DNA from 3 places in the Streptomyces sp. JLBG701 genome. Region 1 is predicted to be linked to each of the others. Evidence: riboswitches for the same ligand, from Rfam matches in the RefSeq annotation. Region 1 holds a riboswitch; each other region holds the start of a gene.
The links. Region 1 has a riboswitch for cobalamin ahead of AC5DRG_RS35275 (ribonucleoside-diphosphate reductase subunit alpha). Riboswitches for the same ligand answer to the same signal wherever they lie in the genome.
Positions count from the first base shown of each region.

Region 2: linked by a shared signal. The riboswitch ahead of AC5DRG_RS03875 (CbtB domain-containing protein) and the one ahead of AC5DRG_RS35275 (ribonucleoside-diphosphate reductase subunit alpha) in region 1 are both predicted to bind cobalamin.
Region 3: linked by a shared signal. The riboswitch ahead of AC5DRG_RS12585 (cobalamin biosynthesis protein) and the one ahead of AC5DRG_RS35275 (ribonucleoside-diphosphate reductase subunit alpha) in region 1 are both predicted to bind cobalamin.

Region 1 is NZ_CM178588.1:7,587,933-7,591,197, forward strand. Features, by position in the region: gene AC5DRG_RS35275 (ribonucleoside-diphosphate reductase subunit alpha) at 1-1,368, opposite strand, end outside; cobalamin riboswitch at 1,490-1,649, opposite strand; gene AC5DRG_RS35280 (GNAT family N-acetyltransferase) at 1,676-2,185, opposite strand; gene mctP (monocarboxylate uptake permease MctP) at 2,301-3,265, opposite strand, start outside.
Region 2 is NZ_CM178588.1:855,220-858,484, reverse strand. Features, by position in the region: gene AC5DRG_RS03885 (four-helix bundle copper-binding protein) at 1-249, shown strand, start outside; gene AC5DRG_RS03880 (histidine phosphatase family protein) at 251-826, opposite strand; cobalamin riboswitch at 949-1,083, shown strand; gene AC5DRG_RS03875 (CbtB domain-containing protein) at 1,119-1,340, shown strand; gene AC5DRG_RS03870 (CbtA family protein) at 1,366-2,133, shown strand; gene AC5DRG_RS03865 (acyl-CoA dehydrogenase family protein) at 2,504-3,265, shown strand, end outside.
Region 3 is NZ_CM178588.1:2,750,079-2,753,343, reverse strand. Features, by position in the region: gene AC5DRG_RS12590 (cobyric acid synthase) at 1-1,008, opposite strand, end outside; gene AC5DRG_RS12585 (cobalamin biosynthesis protein) at 1,005-1,958, opposite strand; cobalamin riboswitch at 2,069-2,208, opposite strand; gene AC5DRG_RS12580 (CU044_2847 family protein) at 2,396-2,761, shown strand; gene AC5DRG_RS12575 (nSTAND1 domain-containing NTPase) at 2,742-3,265, shown strand, end outside.

The DNA.
Region 1 (3,265 bases):
ACCCAGGTTGCAGACCGCCGTCTCCCCGTCGTCCGTGACCTCCAGGATCTCGGTGCACAGGTTCGAGGAGTGGACCACGTGGCCCGGCTCGGCGGTCTGGTTGGCGGTGCGGTTGGCCGCGTCCTTGAAGGTCATCCAGCCGTTGCCGGTCTGCGCGAGGGTGCGCATCATGCGGCCGTAGAGGTCACGGGCCGGGATGGTCTTGCGGGCGAGGCCATCCGCCTCGGCCTTGCGGTACGCCGCGTCGAACTCCTCGCCCCACAGGTCGACCAGCTCGGGCACGTCGGCGGGGGAGAACAGCGACCAGACCGCGTCCGCGTTGACCCGGCGCATGAACTCGTCCGGGATCCAGTGCGCGAGGTTCAGATTGTGCGTACGGCGGGCGTCCTCACCGGTGTTGTCGCGCAGCTCAAGGAACTCCTCGATGTCGGAGTGCCAGGTCTCCAGGTACACCGCGGCGGCACCCTTGCGCCGGCCGCCCTGGTTCACGGCGGCGACGGACGCGTCGAGGGTCTTCAGGAACGGGACGATGCCGTTGGAGTGCCCGTTCGTGCCGCGGATCAGGGAGCCGCGGGAACGGATCCGGCTGTACGACAGGCCGATGCCGCCGGCGTGCTTCGAGAGGCGGGCCACCTGGTGGTAGCGGTCGTAGATGGAGTCCAGCTCGTCCAGCGGGGAGTCGAGGAGGTAGCAGGACGACATCTGGGGGTGCCGGGTGCCGGAGTTGAAGAGCGTGGGGGAGGAGGGGAGGTAGTCGAGGCGGCTCATGAGCCTGTAGAGCGCGGCTACTTCGTCGAGAGCTCGGGTCGTGTCGTCCTCCGCCAGGCCGGCGGCCACGCGCAGCATGAAGTGCTGGGGCGTCTCGATCACCTTGCGGGTGATCGGGTGCCGGAGCAGGTAGCGGCTGTGGAGGGTGCGCAGGCCGAAGTAGCCGAAGCGGTCGTCGGCTTCGCGGTCGACGAGCGCGTCGAGGCGGGCCGCGTGGATGCGCGCGAACTCGGCGGTGCGGTCGGCGATGAGGCCCTCGCGGTGGCCGACGGCGACGGATTCCGTGAACGACGTGACACCCTGCGAGGCGGCCTCGGCGGCGATGCTGATCGTCAGCAGCCGCGCGGCCAGCCGCGAGTACGCGGGGTCCTCGGAGATGAGGCCGGCGGCCGCCTCCGTGGCCAGCTCGCGCAACTCCGACTCGTCGGCCCGGGCGGACCGGCCGCGCAACGCGGCGGCGGCGACCCGGCCGGGGTCGGCGTCGGGGAGGTCGGCGGTCAGCTCGGTCAGGGTCCGCAGCAGCGCGGTTCCGGGACCGTCGGTCTCGGTCTCGGCCGTGGTCGCGGTCGCTGAAGCCGGTTCGGCTGGCGCGATGGTCACGTGGGGCTCTCCCTCGCTCGGCACGGGGCCTTGGGGAGGGCATGGCAGTTCACGAGCGCGCGCGGCGTCGCGTCCACCGGCCCACTCCGCGAGGCCCGGACGTCAATGCACCCGGGCCGGACGGCCGGGCGCGCTGTCGGCAGGTCCTCGGACTGACCATGTGCACAAAACATGCACAAGTACACCGTTGCGGGACAGTTCCGGATTCGCACCGGATTCCCCTGCGGCGACAGCGAGCATGAGCATACATCTTGTGCCGGGCCGTCATGGCACCACCAGATGTTGTGTCGTGTCGCGTGTCAGGGCGTCAACTCAGCGTCAACTCGTAGGTGAGGAGAGTGATGTCGTCGAGCTCCGGGATGGGATTCCAGTCGCGAGCGGGTGTGCGGGTGAAGCCCAGGCGTTCGTAGATGCGGTGGGCTGAGTGCATCGTGCGCTGGGTCGACAGGACGATGGCTGTGCAGCCGGGGGTGGCCCTCGCGCGGTCGATGCAGGCGCGTACGAGGGCCTCGCCGGCGCCTTGGCCTCGGGCCCCGTGAGCGATCGCCAGCATGCGTATTTCTGCCTCGCCGGGCTTTGCGATGTCGGCCATGGGGCCGCCGGCCGGGACGAAAGTCACTCCGCCGAGTAGGTGGCCCTGTGCTGTGGCGACGAGGACGTCTGCGGCGGCGGCTCGTTTGGCTACGTCTCTGAGTTCGCCCAGGTATTCGTCGCTCTCGCCGAAGTCCAGGAGGCCGTCCTGGAGGTAGGCCTGGGCGGTGATTTCGCCTAGGGCTGTGTACTCGTCGGGGGTCGCCTGCCTGATCGCGATGTCCATGTTGGCGAGTGTGCCGGATGGGTACGACAACGGGCCGCCGAGTTTCTTGCTCTCGGTGGCCCGTTGCGGGTTGTGTGTGGCTGGTCGCGCAGTTCCCCGCGCCCCTTAGGTGGGGTCAGTGAGCGGCGCCTACCAGTTCCGTCTCTACGCCCTTGTCGCCCGCGTCCGCCGTGTAGTCCTGCGGGCTGGTCTCGTCCTCGCCCTCGGGGGCGTTGGTCGCCTTCAGGATGAAGGTCAGGATCACCGTGACCACCACGTTCAGGACGAAGGCCGTGAGGCCGATGTAGCCGATCTCGCCGATGCCCGGGATCTCCTTCGCCGAGCCGCCGAAGTGCTTCTGGGTCGGGGAGGCCACGCCCCATGCGGCGAAGGTGCCGTAGAGCATGCCGACCGCCCAGCCCGCGAGGAGGGCCCAGCGGTGGAACCAGCGGGTGAAGAGGCCGCCGACCAGGGCCGGGAAGGTCTGGAGGATCCAGATGCCGCCCAGGAGCTGGAAGTTGATGGCTACCGTCTTGTCCATCGTCAGGACGAAGACCAGCGCGCCGACCTTCACCAGCAGCGAGACCAGCTTGGAGACCTTCGTCTCCTGGGCCGGGGTCGCGTCCGGGCGGATGAAGTCCTTGTAGATGTTGCGGGTGAAGAGGTTGGCGGCCGCGATGGACATGATGGCCGCCGGGACGAGCGCGCCGATGCCGATCGCCGCGAAGGCCACGCCCGCGAACCAGGCCGGGAACATCGTCTCGAAGAGCTGCGGGATCGCCAACTGCCCGTTGGTGACCTTCACTCCGGCCGCGATCGCCATGAACCCGAGCAGGGCGAGCAGGCCCAGCATCAGCGAGTACAGGGGGAGGATCGTGGTGTTGCGGCGGATCACCTCACGGCTGCGCGAGGAGAGCGTCGCCGTGATCGAGTGCGGGTACATGAAGAGCGCGAGCGCGGAGCCCAACGCCAGCGTGGCGTACGTCCATTGGCCCGCCTCGGCCGGGACGAGGCCGCCGACGCCGGCCGCCGTGTACTTTTCGTTCGCCGCCTTGAAGATCTCGTCGAACCCGCCCAGCTTGATCGGGATGTAGATGATCG
Region 2 (3,265 bases), 6.7 Mb from region 1:
ACCGCGGCACAGGAACTGGTGCGGCGCCAGGGCATCATGTGCGCCGAGGTGTGCGACGCGACCTGCCGTGTGCTGTCCGAGCAGGGCGGTCAGGACGAAGTCGGCATCCGGGTCCAGCTGGAGTGGTGCCGCACCGTCTGCCTGGAGTGCGCGCTCGTCTTCGACAGGCAGCCCGGCGCGGAGCAGGGCGCGGCCGCGTGCCGTGCGTGCGCACGGGCCTGCACCGACTTCATCGCGACGCTCAACTGACTCATCGCGTGTCGCCCAGCGCCTGCCCGATCCGCAGGTTCCACCGCCCCGACCTGCCACTGACCTCCACCGACGTCAGCGGCGGTACGTCCGTGCGCCAGAACGCCGACTCCGGCGCCCCGAGCACCCGTACCACCACGGCCCGTACGACCTCGGGCTCGACCACGGCGACGGTGCGGCCCGTCACCAGGGCGGCCGATTCCAGCCAGCCCGCGACCCGTTCGCACAGCGCCCGCACCGACTCCCCGCCGTGCGGCGCGCATCCGGGATCCGTCAGCCACCCGGCCAACGCCTCGGGCTCCCGCGCGCCCACCTCCGCCAGGGTCGCGCCGCGCCAGCGTCCCGCGTCCATCCCCGCCAACTCCGGTACGTCCACGGCGTCGAGGCCCAGCGCGCCGGCCGTCTCGCGGCAGCGCACGGTGGGGGAGCACCACACCCGCTCAGCTGTCGGAAGGGTGCCCGCGGCCGCCCGGGCGAGCCGCAGCCCGGAGGCGTCCAGCGAACAGCCGTCGTCGAAGCGGGCCTCCCGCAGCGTCGCCGTGATCGCCGGTGAGATCAACATCACTCGGCTCGTCATACGTCCACTCCCGCGCTCAACATCCCTACCAATCCCGCCGTTTCACGGCGTACGCAAGCGCACAGGAGCACACCCGCGCCCTCCGTGCGCTCTTGGCCGTACCCCCACTTCGCGGTACGTTCTCGGTCGATATTGACGACGGTTCGGCGGAAGCCGGTGAGAATCCGGCACGGTCGCGCCACTGTAAGCCTCTACCGCACCTCTCCCTGGTGCGGGCCCGGGCAAGTCAGACCCGCACCCGTCGTCCTGTGCACCACCGAGACGGGACGCGAGTTCCCCAGGAGGTCCTGCCATGGCGCAGTCCGCCGTCCAGCCCACCGCTGCCCCCACAGCCGTACCCGCAACGCTGCCGATCGGCGCGATCGTCCCCTGGGCGGTCTTCTTCGGCATCCTGATGCTGGTCCTGCTCTACTTCGTCGGCGCCGAACAGGGCGCCACCTCCCTGGTGTCCGGCGAGGGCGTGCACGAGTGGGTGCACGACGCCCGCCACATGCTCGGTTTCCCCTGCCACTGACACCGACAGGGAAGAGCACGAGCACATGAACTCAGCAACTGTCAGAAGCCTCCTGGTCCGCGGCATGCTCGCGGGTCTCGCCGCGGGACTGCTCGCGCTGGTCGTCGCCTACTTCCTGGGCGAGCCGCGCGTGGACGAGGCGATCGCGTTCGAGGAGGCCCATTCCCACGAGCACGGGGGTACCGAACTCGTCAGCCGCACCATGCAGTCCACCGCGGGCCTGAGCACCGGGGTCCTGGTCTACGGAGTCGCGTTCGGCGGCATCGCCGCCCTCGCGTACTGCTTCGCGCTGGGCCGGATCGGCCGCTTCGGGCCGCGGGCGAGCGCGCTGCTCCTCGCGGCGGCGGGTCTGGTCGCCGTCTATGTCGTCCCGTTCCTGAAGTACCCGGCCAACCCGCCGGCCGTCGGTGACCCCGACACCCTCAACCAGCGCACAGTGCTGTACTTCCTGATGATCGTCCTCAGCGTGCTGCTGGCAATCGGCACGGTGATCCTGGGCAAGCGCCTCGCGCCGCGCCTGGGGAACTGGAACGCCACCCTCGCGGCGGGCGCCACATTCGTCCTCCTCGTCGGCCTGGCGTACGCCTTCCTGCCGTCGTTCAACGAGGTCCCGGAGGGCTTCCCGCCCACCCTGCTGTGGCAGTACCGACTGGCCGCGCTCGCCATCCAGGCGACGCTGTGGACCGCGTTCGGGCTGGTCTTCGGGCTGTTGGCCGAACGGCTGCTGGTTCCGCGACCGGCATCCGCCGGGCAGAGGAAGGCCGCCGCACCGGCAAGTCCCGTCGCACACTGAGCGATCGAACGACGGAAAGGCCCCCGGCTTGCCGGGGGCCTTTCCCGTGTGCCGTCCCGCTCCGCGTGTTCCCAATTTCTGAAACACGTTCTACTGTGTGCGCCGTCGGGACCGGCCTTGGGGAGCGTCTCTGATCGGCCTAGTGATCCTGGGTGTCGCTCAGGGATGTGAGCCGATCGTCTTCGTGCCCTGGTGCTGAACGGCCGGAGCCGGCAGCCCGCGTGGCACGTCCCTCCGGACGCTGGTCGGCCAGGTCTGACGACCTCGCCGAGGAGGGCGCCCGACGTCGCCTGGGCGCCGGGCATGCGCGTAACACTCTGCCATGAGGAAACTACGTTTCGCTAATCCGACCGATGAGCCTGGAGGCGCCGTGCATCTCGAATACACGCCCGAGCAGCAGCGGCTGCGTACCGAACTGCGCGCCTACTTCGCCAAGTTGGTGCCGGATCACGCCCACGCCCGGTTCGCGGACCCGGCCGCCCAGAAACGCTTCTACCGCGACACCATCCGCAGGCTCGGCACGGACGGCTGGCTCGGCGTCGGCTGGCCCGAGGAGTACGGCGGGCGCGGCCTGACCCCGATGGAGCAGTTCATCTTCTTCGACGAGGCCGCCCAGGCAGGCGTACCGCTGCCGCTCATGGCGCTCAACACCGTCGGCCCGACGATCATGCGGTTCGGCACGGACGAGCAGAAGGCGTACTTCCTGCCGAAGATCCTCTCCGGCGAGATCGACTTCGCGATCGGATACAGCGAGCCCGACGCGGGCACCGACCTGGCGGCGCTCAAGACGCGTGCTGTGAGGGACGGTGACGAGTACGTCGTCAACGGACAGAAGATCTGGACGACCAACGGCGACACCGCGGACTGGGTGTGGCTGGCCGTGCGCACCGACCCCGAGGCCCCGCCGCACAAGGGCATCACCATGCTCCTCGTGCCGACCACCGACCCCGGCTACTCCTGCACCCTCATCACCACCCTCGCCTCCCACGACACCACCGCGAGCTACTACGAGAACATCCGCGTCCCGGTCGCCCGCCGCGTCGGCGCGGAGAACCAGGGCTGGCGCCTGATCACCAACCAGCTCAACCACGAGCGCGTCACCCTCGCCGCCCACGGCACCATGGCCATCCGC
Region 3 (3,265 bases), 4.8 Mb from region 1:
CCGCTGCTCGGCGGCCCTGCGGACGAGGGCCTCCGCAAGCCCGCGCTCCCGCAGCCACTCCAGGGCGCGAACCGTCCCCCGGGTCCCGGGGATGACGACGAGATCGGCGTCGGCCAGCTCCTCGGGCCGGTCCACGAAGCGCACCACGACACCCGGTTCGGCGGCCAGGGCGTCCACGTCGGTGAAGTTGGACATGAGGGGAATGGCACAGACGGCGACGCGCAGGACGTCCTCGCCGACGGGCGGGGCGACGTTCGACTCCCGCACGGTTCCGCGCAGCGAGATGCGCAGCCCGTCCTCCTCGTCGATCCCGAGCCCGTGCCGATACGGCAGCACACCGTACGTCCGCCGCCCGGTGAGCCCGCGCAGCATGTCGAGCCCCGGCTCCAGCAGCGAGACGTCCCCCCGGAACTTGTTGACGAGGAACCCGGCGACGAGCGCCTGATCCTCGGGCGACAGCAGGGCGACGGTCCCGAAGAAGGAGGCGAAGACCCCGCCCCGGTCGATGTCCCCGACGACCAGCACGGGCAGCCGCGCATTCCGCGCGATGCCCATGTTCACGATGTCGGTCCGCCGCAGATTGATCTCGGCCGGACTGCCGGCCCCCTCACAGATCACCGCGTCATACGTGCCCCGCAACTCGGCGAGACAGTCGAGGACGGTCCCGAGCAGCCGCTCCTGGCGCCCCCCGTGATACCCGCGCGCACTGAGCTCACCCACGGGCTTCCCCATGAGCACGACCTGACTGCTCTGCTCACTCCCCGGCTTGAGCAGCACGGGGTTCATGAGCGCGGTCGGCTCGATGCGACAGGCCTGCGCCTGCATGGCCTGAGCCCGCCCGATCTCGGCACTCTCACGCGTCACGAACGAGTTGAGGGACATGTTCTGGGCCTTGAAGGGCGCGACCTTCACCCCCTGCCGCACCAGCCACCGACAGATCCCGGCGGTGACGACACTCTTGCCGGCATCGGAGGTCGTACCGGCGACGAGAAGACCACCACCGCTCATGAGACACGCCCCTTCGTGTTCGCGTTCGCGAGAAGCCGTCCGGCGACACAGACGCCGAGGGCGAGCCAGCCCACGCGCCGGGACAGCCGTACGGCCCGCTCGATGTCGGGTACGCCGACCGCGCGCCCCGCGCTGTTGAGCACAGGCCGATGCTCGACCCGCCCCCCGTACGACAGCGTCCCGCCCAGCCGCACCCCGAGCGCCCCCGCGAACGAGGCCTCCACGGGCCCGGCGTTGGGGCTCGGATGCTTGCCCGCGTCGTCCCGCCAGACACGCAGCGCCCCGCGCGGATCACCACCGGCGGCAGCGGCAATGACGGCGGTGAGCCGGGCCCCGGGCCACCCGACGAGATCGTCGAGCCGAGCGGAAGCCCACCCGAACCGCCGGTACTTGGACGACTTGCGCCCAACCATGGCATCAAGGGTGTTGACGGCACGAAACCCAACAAGCCCGGGCGCGCCACCGACCGCCCCCCACACCAGGGCCCCCACCACGGCGTCGGAGGTGTTCTCGGCGACGGACTCGACGACGGCCCGGGCGATCCCGTCGGCGTCGAGAGCCTGCGGATCCCGCCCACACAGATGGGGCAGCCGCGCCCGCGCCCCGTCGAGATCCCCGTCCTCCAGGAAGCGCCCGACGGCCCGCGCCTCCCGCCCGAGGGAGGTACCGCCGACAACGGCCCAGGTGGCGGCGGCAGTCAGGGCGACGGAGGCGGCACGGGACGGACGTACGGCGGAAGCGGCGACGGCGGCGAGAGAGACGGCACCCCCGACACACACGGCGGTGTGCAGGGCGCCCACCCCCCGGTGGTCCCGCCACAACACCCGCTCCACGACCCCGGCGGCCCGCCCGAACGCGGCGACCGGATGCCCGCGGCGCGGATCGCCCAGGAGCAGGTCACCGATGAGTCCGGCGGCGGCGCCGTACGCGAAGACGCGATCGGCACGCACGCGCTCAGCCGACCGCGGGGGCGGGCAGGGCTCTGGTACGGGACCTACTGGACCGCAATCGGCAGCCGAGCATGGCGATATGTCCTCACTCAGGGTGTCCACGCCCTGGTTCGACGAGACCGGCGGCGAGAGTTCCTGGCTCCCGGGGCTTACTACCCCGGTGACAGTGGCGGGACCGCGCCGGATTCGCACCGGCTTCCTCTCCTGCCGCCGTATATGGCTCCGGCAGTCCACCACGGGCCGAGAAGAGCCGTCAACTTGCCGTTGACCTGCGAGGGGGGAGTGTGCCGAGGCCCACATCGCTACCACGCCGACCGGACGGTCGGAGGTGGCTTGGGGTGAATTCCCCTCGGGCGGGCGGCAATCGATGACCCTGCTTGCGTTCACTGTGCGTCGGACAGTGCACTACATGTCGTAGCCGTGAGAGGGGAGCCGTTGTGACGTACGTGGCCGAGATGGCGCTCGACGACGGGCAGGTCGTCCTTCTGGAGGTGGCCGGGTCCGGTCCCGCCGGCGCACAGCGGGTGGGCCGCGCGGGCGCCGCCGTCGCGAGTGCGGCCGAGACCCTCCAGCAGGCACTGGCACGCGTACGTCCCGCCTTGGCCGCCGTGGTGGACAGCACCCGGGAACTGCCCAGACCGCCGGGCGAGATCACCGTGCAGTTCGGGATCACCCTCAGCGCCGACCTGGGTGTGGTCGTGGCCCGGGGGAGCGCCGAGGCCAACTTCACCGTCACGATGCAGTGGCCGGCCGCGCCGGCCAGGAGCCTTCCGGAGCAGCGGGATGCCGACGGGCCTTCCTGACGACGGACTCGAACGGGGCATCGCACGGATCTGGCGGAACGAGCGCGAGGTCACCGGCAGCGGGTTCCTCGTCGCCGCCGATGTCCTGTGCACCTGCGCCCACGTCGTGGCCAGGGCACTGGACATCCCCGACACCGGCACCGAACCGCCCCGCGAACCCCTGTGGCTGGACTTCCCGTTGCCGCACCCCACCGCGGCACGGCTACGGGCCCGGGTGATCCGCTGGGTCCCCGTACGGCCCGACGGCAGCGGCGACATGGCCCTGCTGAAACTGGAGGAGACGGTACCGGGCACCGCGCCCGTACGGCTCGCGGGCGGCGACGACTTCTGGGACCACCGCTTCCGCGTCCTGGGCTTCCCGCTGCGCACCGGCGACCACGGGGTGTGGGTGCAGGGCAGGCTGCGCGGCCGGGTGGGCCGGGGCTGGACCTCGATGGAGACCCGCGAGTCCTTCCACGGCCCGGCCATCGGGCAGGGCTTCAGCGGCGCGCCGGTGTGGGACGT